2 linked regions of the Aquabacterium sp. OR-4 genome follow. The protein of the gene in region 1 interacts with the protein of each later gene in a pairwise test. Links are inferred from orthologs where the notes say so. Each region holds a gene or a part of one and is shown in the gene's direction. Other genes may lie near its edges.

Region 1 (7,009 bases):
CCGCAGCGGGCCAAGCGGCGCCAGCAGCACATCATCGACCGCATGGAGGCCAACGGCTTCATCACCGAAGAGCAGGCCGAGCGCGCACGGGCTGAAACACCGCGGCTGCGCACGCCCACCGACAACGCGGTGCATGCCGAGTTCGTGACCGAGACGGTGCGCCAGCTGGTGGCCAGCCAGTACGGCGCCGACACCACCACCCGCGGCCTGAACGTGACGATCACCATTGATTCGGGCGACCAGGCCGCCGCCTACCGGGCCTTGCGCCGCGGCCTGCTCGACTACGAGCGCCGCCAGCACTACCGCGGCCCCGAAGGCTTTGTCGAGCTGCCGACCGACGCCGCAGCGCTGGATGCCCGCGTGGCCGAGGCCCTGGCCGAGCATCCCGACAACGACGAACTCAAGGCCGCCGTGGTGCTGGAGGCATCGCCGCGCAAGGTGCTGGCGGTGCTGCAGAGCGGCGAGCAGATCAGCGTGTCCGGCAAGGGCCTGGAGCCGGTGACCTCGGGCCTGGCCGACAAGGCCGAGGCCCACAAGCAGATCCGCCGCGGCGCGGTGGTGCGCGCGGTGCGCGGGGCCAAGGGCGACTGGACGCTGACCCAGCTGCCCGAGGTGGAAGGCGCCTTCGTGGCGCTCGACCCGCGCAACGGCGCCATCCGCGCGCTGGTGGGCGGCTTCGACTTCGGCAAGAACAAGTTCAACCATGTCACCCAGGCCTGGCGCCAGCCGGGGTCGAGCTTCAAGCCCTTCATCTACTCGGCGGCGCTCGAGAAGGGCTTCACCCCGATGACGGTGGTGAACGACGCCCCGCTGTTTTTCGACGCTGGCACCACCGGCAGCCAGCCGTGGGAGCCCAAGAACTACGACGGCAAGTTCGAGGGCGCGATGGCGCTGAAGACGGCGCTGGCCAAGTCGAAGAACATGGTCTCGATCCGCGTGCTGCAGTCCACCGGCGTGCGGTTTGCGCAAGACTGGACCACGCGCTTCGGCTTTGACGCCGACAAGCACCCGGCCTACCTGACCATGGCGTTGGGCGCCGGCTCGGTGACGCCGCTGCAGATGGCCAGCGCCTACGGCGTGTTTGCCAGCGGCGGCCTGCGCAGTGCGCTGGCGCTGATCACGCGCATTGCCGATGCCAAGGGCCGCGTGCTGATGCAGGCCCCGATGGCCCCGGCCGATGAGTCAGCCCGCGCCATCGACGCCCGCAACGCCTTCGTGATGACCCAGCTGATGGGCGAAGTCACCCGCTCCGGCACCGCCGCCAAGGTGTACCAGAGCTTCCGGCGCATGGATCTCTACGGCAAGACCGGCACCACCAACGACTCGATGGACGCCTGGTTCGCCGGCTTCCAGCCCAACCTGGTGGCGGTGGTGTGGATCGGCTACGACGCGCCGCGCAAGCTGGGCGATCGCGAAACCGGTGGCGGCCTGGCGCTTCCGGTGTGGATCGAGTTCATGCAGCATGCGCTGAAGAAACTGCCCGAGCAGACCCTGCCGGTGCCCGAGGGCCTGGTCCAGCGCGGCGGTGACTGGGTGTTCGAGGAGTTCGGCGGTGGCGAGGGCATCAGCAGCGTCGGCCTCGACGACAAACTGCCCAAGCCGGCCAGCGAAGAAGAGAAAAAGGGCATCCTGGATCTCTTCCGCTGACGCTTCGGGCGGCAAGCGCCCGAGGCCGCGCCGCGCTCAGGCCGCCGGCGGCTCGAAGCTCAGCGCCTTGCCACCCTGCGCGCTGGCCTGGCGCGACAGCTCGGCAAAAAACTCGCCGCCCTCGCGCGTGTCCAGCCAGCGCCCATCCACATGCCTGAAGTGCTGGCCCGCCGCGCGCGAGGCCAGCCACAGCTCGTGCAGCGGCGGCTGGGTGTTGACCACGATCTTGCTACCGCCCGGAAAGCTCATCTCCAGCAGGCCGCCAGTGCGGTGCACGTCGATGTCGATGACATCGGCCTCCAGCCAGCGGTCGACCGTGGCCTCGATGGCGGCCAGCACGTCGCCGGTGAGGCGGCGGAACTCGGCGTCGGACAGCGGCGTGGCAGCAGGGGCGGCGGTGCTCATGGTCGGTAAAATTCGGCGGATGACATTGCGATCGAGTGTAGCGAGGGCCTGTGCCCCATGCCGTGCGTCGGGCAAGCGCGCCGGGCGGATCGGGTTGCGCGCCGCCCTGCTGGGCACCGCGCTGCTGGTCTCGGCCTGCGGCCAGAAGGGGCCGCTGGCCCTGCCCGGCGCCACCGCCGCCGGGGCGGCCGCCTCGGTGCCCGCCGCCAACCACACCTCCCCTGCCGCTGCCGGAGCCTCCCGATGACCGCCCTGCCCGGCGCCCCCTTTCTTGAACGCCGCGCCGACGGCGCCTTGTGGTTCGACGGTGTCTCGCTCGAGGCCCTGGCCCGCAGCCACGGCACGCCGCTGTACGCCTATTCGCGCAACGCGATGCTCAGCGCCGCGGCGGCCTACCAGCGCGCGCTGGCCGGCCGGCCACACCTGCTGTGCTACGCGATGAAGGCCAACAGCAGCCTGGCGGTATTGCGCACCTTCGCGGCGCTGGGCTGCGGCTTCGACATCGTGTCGGCCGGCGAGCTGGCCCGCGTGGTGGCCGCCGGTGGCGATCCGGCCAAGGTGGTGTTCTCGGGCGTCGGCAAGACGCGCGCCGAGATGCGCGTGGCGCTCGAAGCCGGCGTCAAGTGCTTCAACGTCGAGAGCGAGTCGGAGCTGCACACGCTGTCGCAGGTGGCCAGCGGCCTGGGTCGCACCGCCGCGGTGAGCCTGCGCGTGAACCCCGACGTCGATGCCGGCACCCATCCCTACATCTCCACCGGGCTGAAGGGCAACAAGTTCGGCGTGGCGCACCAGCGCGCGCGCGCGGTCTACCGGCTGGCGGCCGGCCTGCCGGGGCTGCGCGTGGTGGGCATCGACTGCCACATCGGCTCGCAGATCACCGATGCCAGCCCCTACCTGGATGCGCTGGACCGCCTGCTCGACCTGGTGGAGCAGATCGAGGCCGACGGCCTGCAGATCCACCACCTCGACCTGGGCGGCGGCCTGGGCATCACCTACAGCGACGAGCAGCCGCCGGCCGCCGATGTGCTGGTGGGCGCGCTGCTGGCGCGCATCGACGCCCGCGGCCACGGCCACCGCGAGGTGCTGTTCGAGCCCGGCCGCTCGCTGGTGGGCAATGCCGGTGTGCTGCTGGCCGAGGTGCTGGTGCTCAAGCCTGGCGACGGCAGCGAGGGCAGCAAGAACTTCTGCATCGTCGATGCGGCGATGAACGACCTGGTGCGCCCGGCCATGTACGAGGCCTGGATGGCCATCGAGCCCTGCCAGGCGCGGCACGATGTGCCGGCACAGGCCTGCGACGTGGTGGGCCCGGTGTGCGAGTCGGGCGACTGGCTGGGCCGCGACCGCACGCTGGCCGTGCGCGAAGGCGATGTGCTGGCCGTGCTCTCGGCCGGCGCCTATGGCATGAGCATGGCCAGCAACTACAACACCCGCCCGCGCGCGGCCGAGGTGATGCTGGACCAGGGCAGCATCACGCTGATCCGCCGCCGCGAACAGGTGCAGGACCTGTTGCGCGACGAGGTCTGAGAACTGACGGCACCCGGCGCCGCGTGCACGCGGCGCCACCCGCCGGGCGGGTCGCGGGCCGGCTTGGGAGCGGCCCGGCGCTCGACCCGCGCCGCGCATTGACGGGCGGTTCTAAATCCGGCCTTCGGTCACGGCGTGGCAGGCCACGCGGATGCCCTTGAACTCGGTCAGCTCGGGCCGCTCGGCACTGCAGCGCGCATTGGCATGCGGGCAGCGCGGGTGGAAGGCGCAGCCGCTGGGCGGGTTCAGCGGGTTGGGCACCTCGCCCTGCACCGGCGTGCGCTGGCGGCCGGTCATCGCGATGTCGGGAATGGCATCGAGCAGCATGCGCGTGTACGGATGCCGCGGCGTGTTGAACAGCGTGCTGCGCTCGGCCAGCTCCACCAGCCGGCCCAGGTACATCACGCCCACCCGGTCGGCCACATGGTGCACCACGGCCAGGTTGTGCGAGATGAACAGGTAGGTCAGGCCGCGGCGGCGCTGCAGCTCCTTCATGATGTTCAGCACCTGGGCCTGCACCGAGACATCCAGCGCCGAGGTGGGCTCGTCGCAGATCAGGAACTCGGGCTCGGTGGCCAGCGCGCGGGCGATCGAGATGCGCTGGCGCTGCCCGCCCGAGAACTGGTGCGGAAACTTCGCCATGTCGGCTGCCGACAGGCCCACCTGGGCCAGCAGCGCGGCCACGCGATCGGCCAGCGCGGCATCCTCGGTGACCAGGCCATGCTCGCGCAGCGGCTCGCCAACGATGTCGCGCACCGCCCAGCGCGGGTTCAGGCTGGCATACGGATCTTGAAAGATCATCTGCATGCGCCGGCGCAGCGCGCGCGCGCCGCTGCCGGCCAGCGTGTGGCGCGTGTCGGCGCCGTCGAACTGCACCGTGCCGCGGCTGGGCGGGTACAGGCCCACCAGCAGGCGCGCCACGGTGCTCTTGCCGCAGCCCGACTCACCCACCAGGGCCAGCGTCTGGCCCCGCTCGATGCTGAAGCTGACACCGTCGACCGCATGCACAAACTGCCGCGGCTTGCGCTCGACCACGCGGTTGAGCCAGGGCGCCGAGACATCGAAGGTCTTGGCCAGCCCGTCGACTTGCACCAGCGCGCTCATGCCTGCCCCTCGCCGGGCGCATGCAGCCAGCATGCCGCCCGCGTGGCCCCGGCCGCCATCAGATCGGGCCGCTCGCTGCGACAGCGCTCGAACGCCTGGGGACAGCGCGGGTTGAAGGCGCAGCCGGTGGGGATGGCATTGAGCCTCGGCATGGCGCCGTCGATCTGCGCGAGGCGCTCGCTCGTGTGGTCCATGGACGGAATCGATCCCATCAGGCCGATGGTGTAGGGGTGCGCGGGGCGGTGGATGACATCGGCCACCGGCCCGATCTCGACAATGCGGCCGGCGTACATCACCGCCACGCGGTCGCAGGCCTCGGCGATCACGCCCATGTCGTGCGTCACCAGCATCACGGCGGCACCGTGGGGCAGTGGTGCCAGGCTGGCCGGCGCCACGGCCGCGGGGGCGGCGTTGCCGGCCTCGCCCTTGGTGAGCTTTTTCAGCAGGCCGATGATCTGGGCCTGGATCGACACATCGAGCGCGGTGGTCGGCTCGTCGGCGACGATCAGGCGCGGCTCGGCCGCCAGCGCCAGCGCGATCACCACGCGCTGGCGCATGCCGCCGGAGAACTGGTGCGGGTAGTGATCCACCCGCTGCTCGGGCGCCGGGATGCCGGTGTCGCGCAGCAGCTGGATGGCGCGCTGGCGCGCCGCCGCGGCATCCAGGCCCAGGTGCACCTGCACCGTCTCGACGATCTGCTGGCCCACGGTGAACAGCGGGTTCAGCGAGGTCAGCGGATCCTGGAAGATGGCGCCGATCTGGCGGCCGCGAATGCGGCGCATGGCCTCGGGTGCCAGGTGGTCGATGCGCTGGCCGTCGAAGTGGATCTCGCCGCCCGCCACCCGGCCCGGCGGCTCGAGCAGGCCGATGATGGCCGCACCGGTGAGCGACTTGCCGGCGCCGGATTCACCCACCACGCCGAGGATCTCGCCGGGGGCGATGGCAAACGACACGTCGTCGAGTGCGCGCAGCGTGCCGCGCCGGGTGGGGAACTCCACCCGCAGGTGGCGCACTTCGAGCAGGGCTTGGGAAGACATCGGATCGAAAGCGGTGGTCATCAGCGCAGGCGCGGGTTCAGCGCATCGCGCAGCCAGTCGCCGAGCAGGTTCACGCTCAGGGCCACCAGGATCAGCACCAGGCCGGGAAAGATGGTGATCCACCACTCGCCCGAGAACAAAAAGTCCTGGCCGATGCGAATCAGCGTGCCCAGCGAGGGCGAGGTGGGCGGCACGCCCACCCCCAGAAACGACAGCGTGGCCTCGGTGATGATGGCCGAGGCCACCTGGATGGTGGCCAGGATGAACACCGGCCCCAGCACATTGGGCAGCACATGGCGGCGCATGATGCGCAGCGACGACACGCCGATCACGCGCGCCGCCTGCACGTACTCCTTCTGCCGCTCGACCATCGTGCTGCCGCGCACAGTGCGTGCGTACTGCACCCAGCCGGTCAGCGAGATCGCCAGGATCAGCACCGAGAAGGCCAGGGTCTCGTGGGCATCGGGAAACATCGCGCGGCCCACGCCATCGATCAGCAGCGCCACCAGGATGGCCGGAAACGACAGCATCACGTCGCACACGCGCATGATGAAGGCATCGACCCGGCCGCCCACAAAGCCGGCCAGCAGGCCCAGGCCCACGCCGATCACCAGCGACAGCGCCACCGAGGCCAGGCCCACGAACAGCGAGATGCGCAAGCCGTACATCAGCGACGAGACGATGTCGCGGCCCTGGTCATCGGTGCCCAGCCAGTAGCTGGCCTTGCCTTCAGGCATCCAGGCCGGCGGCAGGCGCGCATCCATCAGATCGAGCGAGGCCAGGTCTTGCGGGTTGTGCGGCGCCAGCCAGGGCGTGAACAGCGCGCAGGCCAGGCAGGCCAGCGCGATCAGCGTCGAGCCGATGGCCACCGGCGAGCGGCAGAAGGCGTACCAGACATCGCTGTCGCGCAGGCGGGCCAGCGCGCCGGGCGGCTTGAGCGGCGCGGCGCCGGAAGGGGCAGTGGGCATCGAAGGCATCGTGAAGCTCAGCGGCCGCGGCAGGCGGCCGCGAAAAGGGGGTCAGTGGCCACCGGCGGCGGAACGCTCGACGCGCAGGCGCGGGTCCACCGCCACGTACAGCAGATCGACCACCAGGTTGATGCTGACGAACACCAGCGCGATCAGGCACAGGTAGGCCGCCATCACCGGGATGTCGGCGAACTGCACCGCCTGGATGAACAGCAGGCCCATGCCCGGCCACTGGAACACCGTCTCGGTGACGATGGCGAACGCGATGATGTTGCCCAGCTGCAGGCCGGCCACCGTGATCACCGGCACCAGGGTGTTCTTCAG
Region 2 (6,883 bases), 700 kb from region 1 along the record:
GCTGGGCAAGACCAACTTCGTGCTCACCGACAGCCGCGGCCGCATCTGGTTCACCGTCACCACCCGCCAGGTGCCGTGGACCCGCTCGATCAACGACAAGACCGCCGATGGCTACGTGGGCCTGATCGACGAGCGCGGCATCCGCATCGTGGCCGATGGCTTCGTGGGCACCAACGAGGCCCGGCTCGATGCCAATGAAGAGTGGCTGTACGTGGCCGAGACGAACGCCCGCCGCATCTCGCGCCTGCGGGTGATGCCCGATGGCGCGCTGAGCGACCGGCAGGTTTACGGCCCGGCCGATCTGGGCGGCTTTCCGGACGGCTTTGCGCTCGACGTGGCTGGCAACCTGTGGATCACGCTGGTGCTCACCGAGCGGCTGATCGCGCTGACGCCCGACGGCCAGGTGCTCACGCTGCTCGATGACGGCCGGCCGCAGGCCCTGGCCGAGTACGAGCGCCACTACCAGGCCGGCACCACCACGCCCGAGCTGATGGCCGCCTGCCGCGGCACGCTGGCGCCGATGATGGCCAGCATTGCCTTTGGCGGGCCCGACCTGCGCACCGTGTACCTGGGCAGCCTGGCCGGCAGCACGCTGCCGAGCTTTCGCTCACCCGTGGCCGGCCTGCCGCTGGCGCACTGGCCGCGCGGCTGAGCGCGGCCCCGGCCCTGCTGGCGATGATGCTCGAAGTGGCCACGCTCACCGTCCGGCCCGGCCACGAGGCGGCATTCGAGCAGGCCTTCGAGAAGGCCCAGCGCCTGCTGCCCGGCCAGGCCGGCTACCTGTCGCACGAGCTGCGCCGCGCGGTCGGCCGCGAACCGCTGTACCTGCTGCTGATCGAGTGGCGCGCGGTGGACGACCGCACGCTCGGCTTCGGCCAGTCGCCCAGCCACGCCCGCTGGCACGAACTGCTGCAGGCCCATCTGGCCGAGCCGCCGCAGCCGGCGTTCTACCGCGCGGTATCGCCCGGCCCGGCCACGGACGGCGAGGCCGCGATGGCCGGGAAAGTCCGCAACGCGGGTGACTGAGCCCGCGCCGGCCTGTCCGCGACACTGCCCGCACAACACCCACAACATCCCGTCAGGAGACTTCCGATGCGCAGTACCACCAGCAGCCCGCTGCCCCGATCGGCCAGCGTGGGCGCCCCGGCCGGCCACGCGGCAGCGCTGCCGCGCGAGCCGCGGCTGATCCAGGCCTTCATCCTGCTCGTCACGGCCAGCCTCACGGTGCTGGTCACGGCCATCCTGGGCCCCAGCCTGCCGGCCATGCAGGCGCATTTCAAGGATGTGCCGGGCGCCGACTACCTGGTGCCGCTGACCATGACCGCGCCGATGCTGATGATGGCCGGCCTGAGCGTGTTCGTCGGCGAGCTGGCCGACCGCCTGGGGCGCAAGCGCCTGCTGGTGGGGGCCACCGCCTTCTACGCGGTGGTGGGCACGGCGCCGATGTACCTCGATTCGCTCAGCGCCATCATCGCCAGCCGCTTTGCGCTGGGCGTGATGGAGGCGGTGCTGATGACCGTGAGCACCGCGATGATCGGCGACTACTACGAGGGTGCGCGGCGCGAGCGCTTCATGTCGTTGCAGACCACGGTGTCGGCCACCTCGGCGTTTCTGATGAACACCGTGGGCGGCATGATTGCCGAGCAGGGCTGGCGTGCGCCCTATGCGGTGTTTGCGATCAGCCTGCTGCTGGCGCCGCTGATGATGGTGTACCTGTGGGAGCCGCAGACCCGCGCCACCATGAGCGCCGAGCAGCTGCGCGAGGACACGCAGTCCTTCCGCCCGCGGGTGCTGGGCTTCATCTGCGCACTGGCCGTGCTGCTGGGCATCATGTTCCTCACGGTGCCGGTGCACTTCGGCTACCTGCATGGCGCCATCGGCGTGCAGAGCCCGGCCCAGATCGGCATGGCCTACGGCATCAACAGCCTGGGCGTGATCAGCGGCACCCTGCTGTTCGGCTGGGTGCTGGCGCAGCGCCTGGCGGTGAGCTGGCAGCTGGCGCTGGGCTGCCTGGTGGCAGGCTGCGGCTTCTGGCTGATGAAGGGCGCTGGCGACTACGCCGCGCTCACCACCGCCGGCTTCGTCAACGGCCTGGGCGCCGGCGTGCTGCTGCCCACCATGGTGACCTGGACGATGCGCGTGCTGCCGGTCTCGCGCCGCGGCATGGGCACCGGGGCCTTCCAGTCGTGCCTGTTCTTTGGCATGTTCGTCAACCCGATCCTGATCGTCGGCCTTGAAAAGCAGCTGGGCGGCAGCCGCGCGCTGGCCGTGGGGCTGGAGGGGCAGGTGCTGCTGGGCCTGGGCCTGGTGGCGGTGGCGGTGGCGGTGCTGCGCAAGGGGCGCTGACCCGCCGCCACAGCCTGTGCACCGCCTGACGGGAGCAGCTGCGATGCAACGCCTGCTGTTGATCGACGACGACCCCGACCTCACCGCGATGATGGGCGAGTACCTGTCGCAGGAAGGCTTTGCGGTGGATGCCGTGCACGACGGCCCCGAGGGCGTGCGCGGCGCGCTCAATGGCGGCTACGCGCTGGTGGTTCTCGATGCCATGCTGCCGCGCCTGCATGGCCAGGAGGTGCTGCGCCGCATCCGCGCGCGCAGCCGCATCCCGGTGCTGATGCTCACCGCCCGCGGCGACGATGCCGACCGCATCAGCGGCCTGGAGCTGGGTGCCGACGACTACGTGCCCAAGCCCTGCACGCCACGCGAGCTGACCGCGCGGGTGCGCTCCATCCTGCGCCGCACCCGGCCCGATGCGCCCGAACTGCAGCCGCAACAGGTGCTGCGCGCCGGCGCCCTGGTGATGTGGCCCGAGCAGCGCCGCGCGCAATGGGCGCAGCGTGAGCTGCTGCTCACGCCCACCGAGTTCAACCTGCTGGAGGTGCTGGCCAGCGAGGCCGGCCACATCGTCAGCAAGGATCAGCTCTCGCGCCGCGCGCTCGGCCGCCCCGCCGGCCGCTTTGACCGCAGCATCGACGTGCACCTGTGCGCGGTGCGGCAGAAGCTGGGGGCCCAGCCCGATGGCCAGCCGCGCATCCGCGCGATCCGCGGCATGGGCTACCAGCTGCTGCGCGAGCTGCACTGAGCGGCCATGGCCGCCGGCGCGGTGCGTTCGTTCTGGTCGCGCGCGCCAGGCGGGCTGTTCTGGAAGGTGTTTGCGGCCTGCTGGTGCAGCTCGCTGTTCACCGGCGTGGGCATTCATCTTTTTGCGCGCCTGTTCCCGGCACTGGTGCAATTGCCGCCGATGCCGCCCACGGTGGCGCAATCGGCTGGCATGCCGGTGCTGGTGGGCGGGTTCATCGCGCTGGGTTTCAGCGGCGTGCTGGCCTGGTCGCTGTCGCGTCCGATCCGGCTGCTGCGCCAGGCCTTCGGCGCCGCCGCGGCGGGGCAGCTGGCGCAGCGCCTGGCGCCGCAGCTGGGCCGCCAGCGTGACGAGTTTGCCGAGCTGGCGCGCGACTACGACCGCATGGCGCAGCAGCTGCAGACGCTGCTGGGCGCGCAGTCGCGCCTGCTGCACGATGTGTCGCACGAGCTGCGCTCGCCGCTGGCGCGCCTGCAGATGGCCACCGGCCTGCTGCGCCGCAACCCCGCCGCTGCCATACCGGCCCTGACGCTGCAGCGCATCGACCACGAGGTGGAGCGGCTGGATGCGCTGGTTGACGAGGTGCTCACCCTGGCGCGGCTGGAGTCGGGTGTGGCCGGGGTGCCGCTCGGGGCCGAGCCCGAGGGCCTGGACGTGCAGGCCCTGTTGCACTCGGTGCTGGACGATGCCCGCTTCGAGGCCCAGCAGCAAGGCCAGGGCCGCAGGCTCACGCTGGCCGCACCCGCCGAGGGCCCGCTGCTGGCCGCCCAGGGCGAGCTGCTGCAGCGGGCCTTCGACAACGTGCTGCGCAATGCGCTGAAGTTTTCGCCGCCCGGCGGCGAGGTCGAGCTGGCCGTGCACTGGCAGGCGGGCGATGCCTGGTGGACGCTGTGGGTGCGCGACCGCGGGCCCGGCCTGTCGGCCGAGGATTGCCAGCGTGTGTTCGAACCCTTTGTGCGTGGCGTGGCGGCCCCAGCCGCCGGGGCCCCGGCGGCACCCGGTTTCGGCCTGGGCCTGGCCATTGCGCAGCGGGCCTTGCAGGCGCATGGCGGCCGCATCCAGGCCCAGCCGCGTGATGGGGGCGGCCTGGCTCTTTGCCTGCAGCTGCCGGTGCCACCGGCGCATGCCTTTACCGGCTTTAACGCAAACGCCGGGTGCAACCCTGAGGACGCGGCGGCCGGCCCTGACCATCATGGCGCCATGACGATGCCGATCACGGCGGGCGGCCCCAGGGCCTCGCCGAGCTGATCCCCGCGGGTCTGGCCTGCCGCGCCGCCCGCTCCCCGATCCACCGCTGCCCCAGCCGGGCCCAGACCTGGCAGGGCCGCGCCATGCCCGAGCCAACCACCCAGAACGAACCGGAGACTCCGATGACCCTGCGCCTTCGACCCACCCCCCTGTGCCTGGCCGTGCTCACCGCGCTGGGCGTGTTCGGCAGCGCGGCGCAGGGCCAGACGCCTGTGTCCCCACCGCCACCGCCGCCGCCTGGCGATCGCGCCGACCCACCCGAGCCCATGCAGGGCGCCACCCAGCGCGGCCAGCTGCAGAGCGTGATCGTCACCGCCGAGCGCCGCGCCGCCAATGCGCAGAAGACCTCGATCGCGATGCAGGTGGTCACCGGCGCCGAGATTGCGCAGCAGGGCCTCTCGAGCGGCGCCGAGCTGCTGAAAAACGCGGCCAGCGTGGAGGTGCAGGGCGCCGCCCGCGGCAACATCGTGGCCATGCGCGGCGTGGGCTCCGACATGCCACCGGGCATGGGCGAGTCGGCCGTGTCCACCAACTACGACGGCATCTACAGCTTTCGCGCCGAGACCACCACGCTGGGCTTCTTCGACCTCGACCGGGTGGAGGTGCTGCGTGGCCCGCAGGGCACGCTGTACGGCCGCAACGCCGCCTCGGGCGCGGTGAACTTCATCACCCGCGACCCGGTGCTCGGGCGGCGCGATGGCCAGGCCTCGCTGGAGATGGGCAGTCACAAGCTGGTGCGCGGCGAGGTGGGATTCACCGTTCCGGTCAACGAGATGATCGCGCTGCGCGCCTCGGCCGCCGCCATCAGCCGCGACGGCTTTCTCAGCGATGGCTTCAACGATGCCCAGGCCAGTGGCGTGCGGCTGAAGGCCCTGTTCCAGCCCAGCCAGGGCCTGCGCGTGCTGGCCGGCGTGGAGCGCATCCACCTGGGTGGCAAGGGCGTGGGCCTGATCCCCGATGCCAACTGGGACAACGCCGCCACCCGCCTCACCGCCGAGAGGCACACCGACAGCGCGGGCGCCTTCGACAACGCCGAGAAGGTGGGCACCCAGAGCTACGACGCCACCAAGCTGTGGGCGCAGATCGATGCCGATGTGGGCATCGGCACGCTCACGCTGCTGCCGGCCTGGCAGAACGCCAGCGGCGACGTGTACCGCAAGTGGGATGCCTCGCACCGCGGTGCCGAGACCTGGAGCTACGACCCCAACCCGGCGCGCCAGAAGAGCCTGGAGGTGCGCCTGGCCTCGCAGGCCGGTTCGCCGCTGCAGTGGGTGATGGGTGTCTACCGCTACGACATGCGCAATGTGCAGAGCTGCTTCCTGGGCTGCGGCAGCACGCCCGAGAGCATCGACACCACGCGCTCGAACGCCGTGTTCGGCCAGACCACCGTGCCGCTGGGCCAGGGCCTGCGCCTGGTGGCCGGGCTGCGCCACACCAGCGACAGAAAGACCAATGTGTTCCGCCCCGGCGGCGAGACCTGGCGCAGCAACGACGGCAAGCTGTCGCTCGAATACGACTGGCTGCCGCAGGCCATGGCCTATGCCACGCTGTCCACGGCCTACCGGCCGGGAGGCTTCAACACCTTCAATGCCACCAGCCCGCGCTTCGAGGCCGAGCACCTGCGCAGCATGGAGCTGGGCCTGAAGAGCCGTTGGCTGGCCAACACGCTGCAGTTCAACGCTGCGCTCTACCAGATGAACTATCGCAACTACCAGGCCATCGACAACTACCTGAACCCGGCGCCGGCCACGCCGGCCGACTTCTTCCTGTCGAACGTGCTGAACGTGCCGCGCCAGACCATCCGCGGCCTGGAGCTGGAAACCCAGGCCCTGCTGCCCACCGGCACCTGGCTGCGCGGCAGCCTGGCCTGGCTGGACGCCAAGCTGGGCGAGTTGCGCCTGCACGACTTTGCCAGCGCCAGCGAGTTCAGCATGGCCGGTGCGCCGCTGCCGCATGCACCGCGCCTCACGCTCAAGGCGGGGGTCGAGCACCCGATCGAGCTGCGCGGCGGCACCGTGACGCTGCGAGCCGATCTGCGCCACACCAGCCAGCAGTACGTGTCGATCAGCGAGAGCGCGGCAACGCTGCAGCCGGCCTACAGCCAGCTGGACCTGTCGCTGCAGTACCGCCCCGACAGCGACCGCTGGGGCGTGAACCTCTACGTCAAGAACGCCGGCAACTACGTGCCCAAGACCGGCGAATTCTTCGGCTACAGCACCGTGGGCGCGCCGCGCACCTACGGCCTGGTGTTGACCAACAAGTTCTGAACCCAAACACCATGAACCGTCTTCTCCACAAGGGGCTGCTGCGTGCGGCAGCCATGGCCACCGTGCTGCAGGCCGGCGGGCTGCCTGCTGCCTGGGCCCAGATGGCGCCACCGGTGCCGCCCGAGGTGCTTGCCGCTGCCCGGCTGAACCCGCGCATCGGCGCCGGTGAGCAATGGGTGGTCGAGCGCGACACCGCCTTGCAAAGCCTCGGCATTGCCGCCGGTGGCGCCGTGGTGGCGCCCCCGGGACGCAGCCTGAGCATGACCGTGGACGGCGTGGAGACCAC

Evidence for each region. Proteins that work in one complex are often made in the same cells at the same time.
Region 2: the proteins of lysA (region 1) and N4G63_RS17525 interact in binary tests that used the Escherichia coli proteins (3 or more experiments, as listed by UniProt). The link is inferred for Aquabacterium sp. OR-4 from one-to-one orthologs.

Annotation. Positions count from the first base shown.
Region 1 is NZ_JAOCQD020000002.1:1,895,781-1,902,789, forward strand. The notes cover bases 1,438-4,435. They hold lysA (diaminopimelate decarboxylase), read left to right. Parts: upstream 1,438-2,295; coding sequence 2,296-3,576; downstream 3,577-4,435. Other genes in these bases: N4G63_RS20555 (penicillin-binding protein 1A), read left to right, coding at 1,438-1,647; cyaY (iron donor protein CyaY), read right to left, coding at 1,684-2,052; lptM (LPS translocon maturation chaperone LptM), read left to right, coding at 2,147-2,299; N4G63_RS20575 (ABC transporter ATP-binding protein), read right to left, coding at 3,688-4,435. Outside these bases: more of N4G63_RS20555, read left to right, coding at 1-1,437; more of N4G63_RS20575, read right to left, coding at 4,436-4,680; N4G63_RS20580 (ABC transporter ATP-binding protein), read right to left, coding at 4,677-5,717; N4G63_RS20585 (ABC transporter permease), read right to left, coding at 5,738-6,685; N4G63_RS20590 (ABC transporter permease), read right to left, coding at 6,737-7,009. UniProt on the Escherichia coli protein: Specifically catalyzes the decarboxylation of meso-diaminopimelate (meso-DAP) to L-lysine. Is not active against the DD- or LL-isomers of diaminopimelate.
Region 2 is NZ_JAOCQD020000002.1:1,193,214-1,200,096, reverse strand. What follows is about bases 1,366-4,237. They hold N4G63_RS17525 (response regulator transcription factor), read left to right. Parts: upstream 1,366-2,389; coding sequence 2,390-3,085; downstream 3,086-4,237. Other genes in these bases: N4G63_RS17520 (sensor histidine kinase), read left to right, coding at 3,092-4,237; N4G63_RS17530 (MFS transporter), read left to right, coding at 1,366-2,346. Also shown: N4G63_RS17540 (SMP-30/gluconolactonase/LRE family protein), read left to right, coding at 1-652; N4G63_RS17535 (antibiotic biosynthesis monooxygenase family protein), read left to right, coding at 676-1,026; more of N4G63_RS17530, read left to right, coding at 1,093-1,365; more of N4G63_RS17520, read left to right, coding at 4,238-4,330; N4G63_RS17515 (TonB-dependent receptor), read left to right, coding at 4,453-6,597; N4G63_RS17510 (hypothetical protein), read left to right, coding at 6,609-6,883. UniProt on the Escherichia coli protein: Response regulator member of the two-component regulatory system CpxA/CpxR which responds to envelope stress response by activating expression of downstream genes including cpxP, degP, dsbA and ppiA.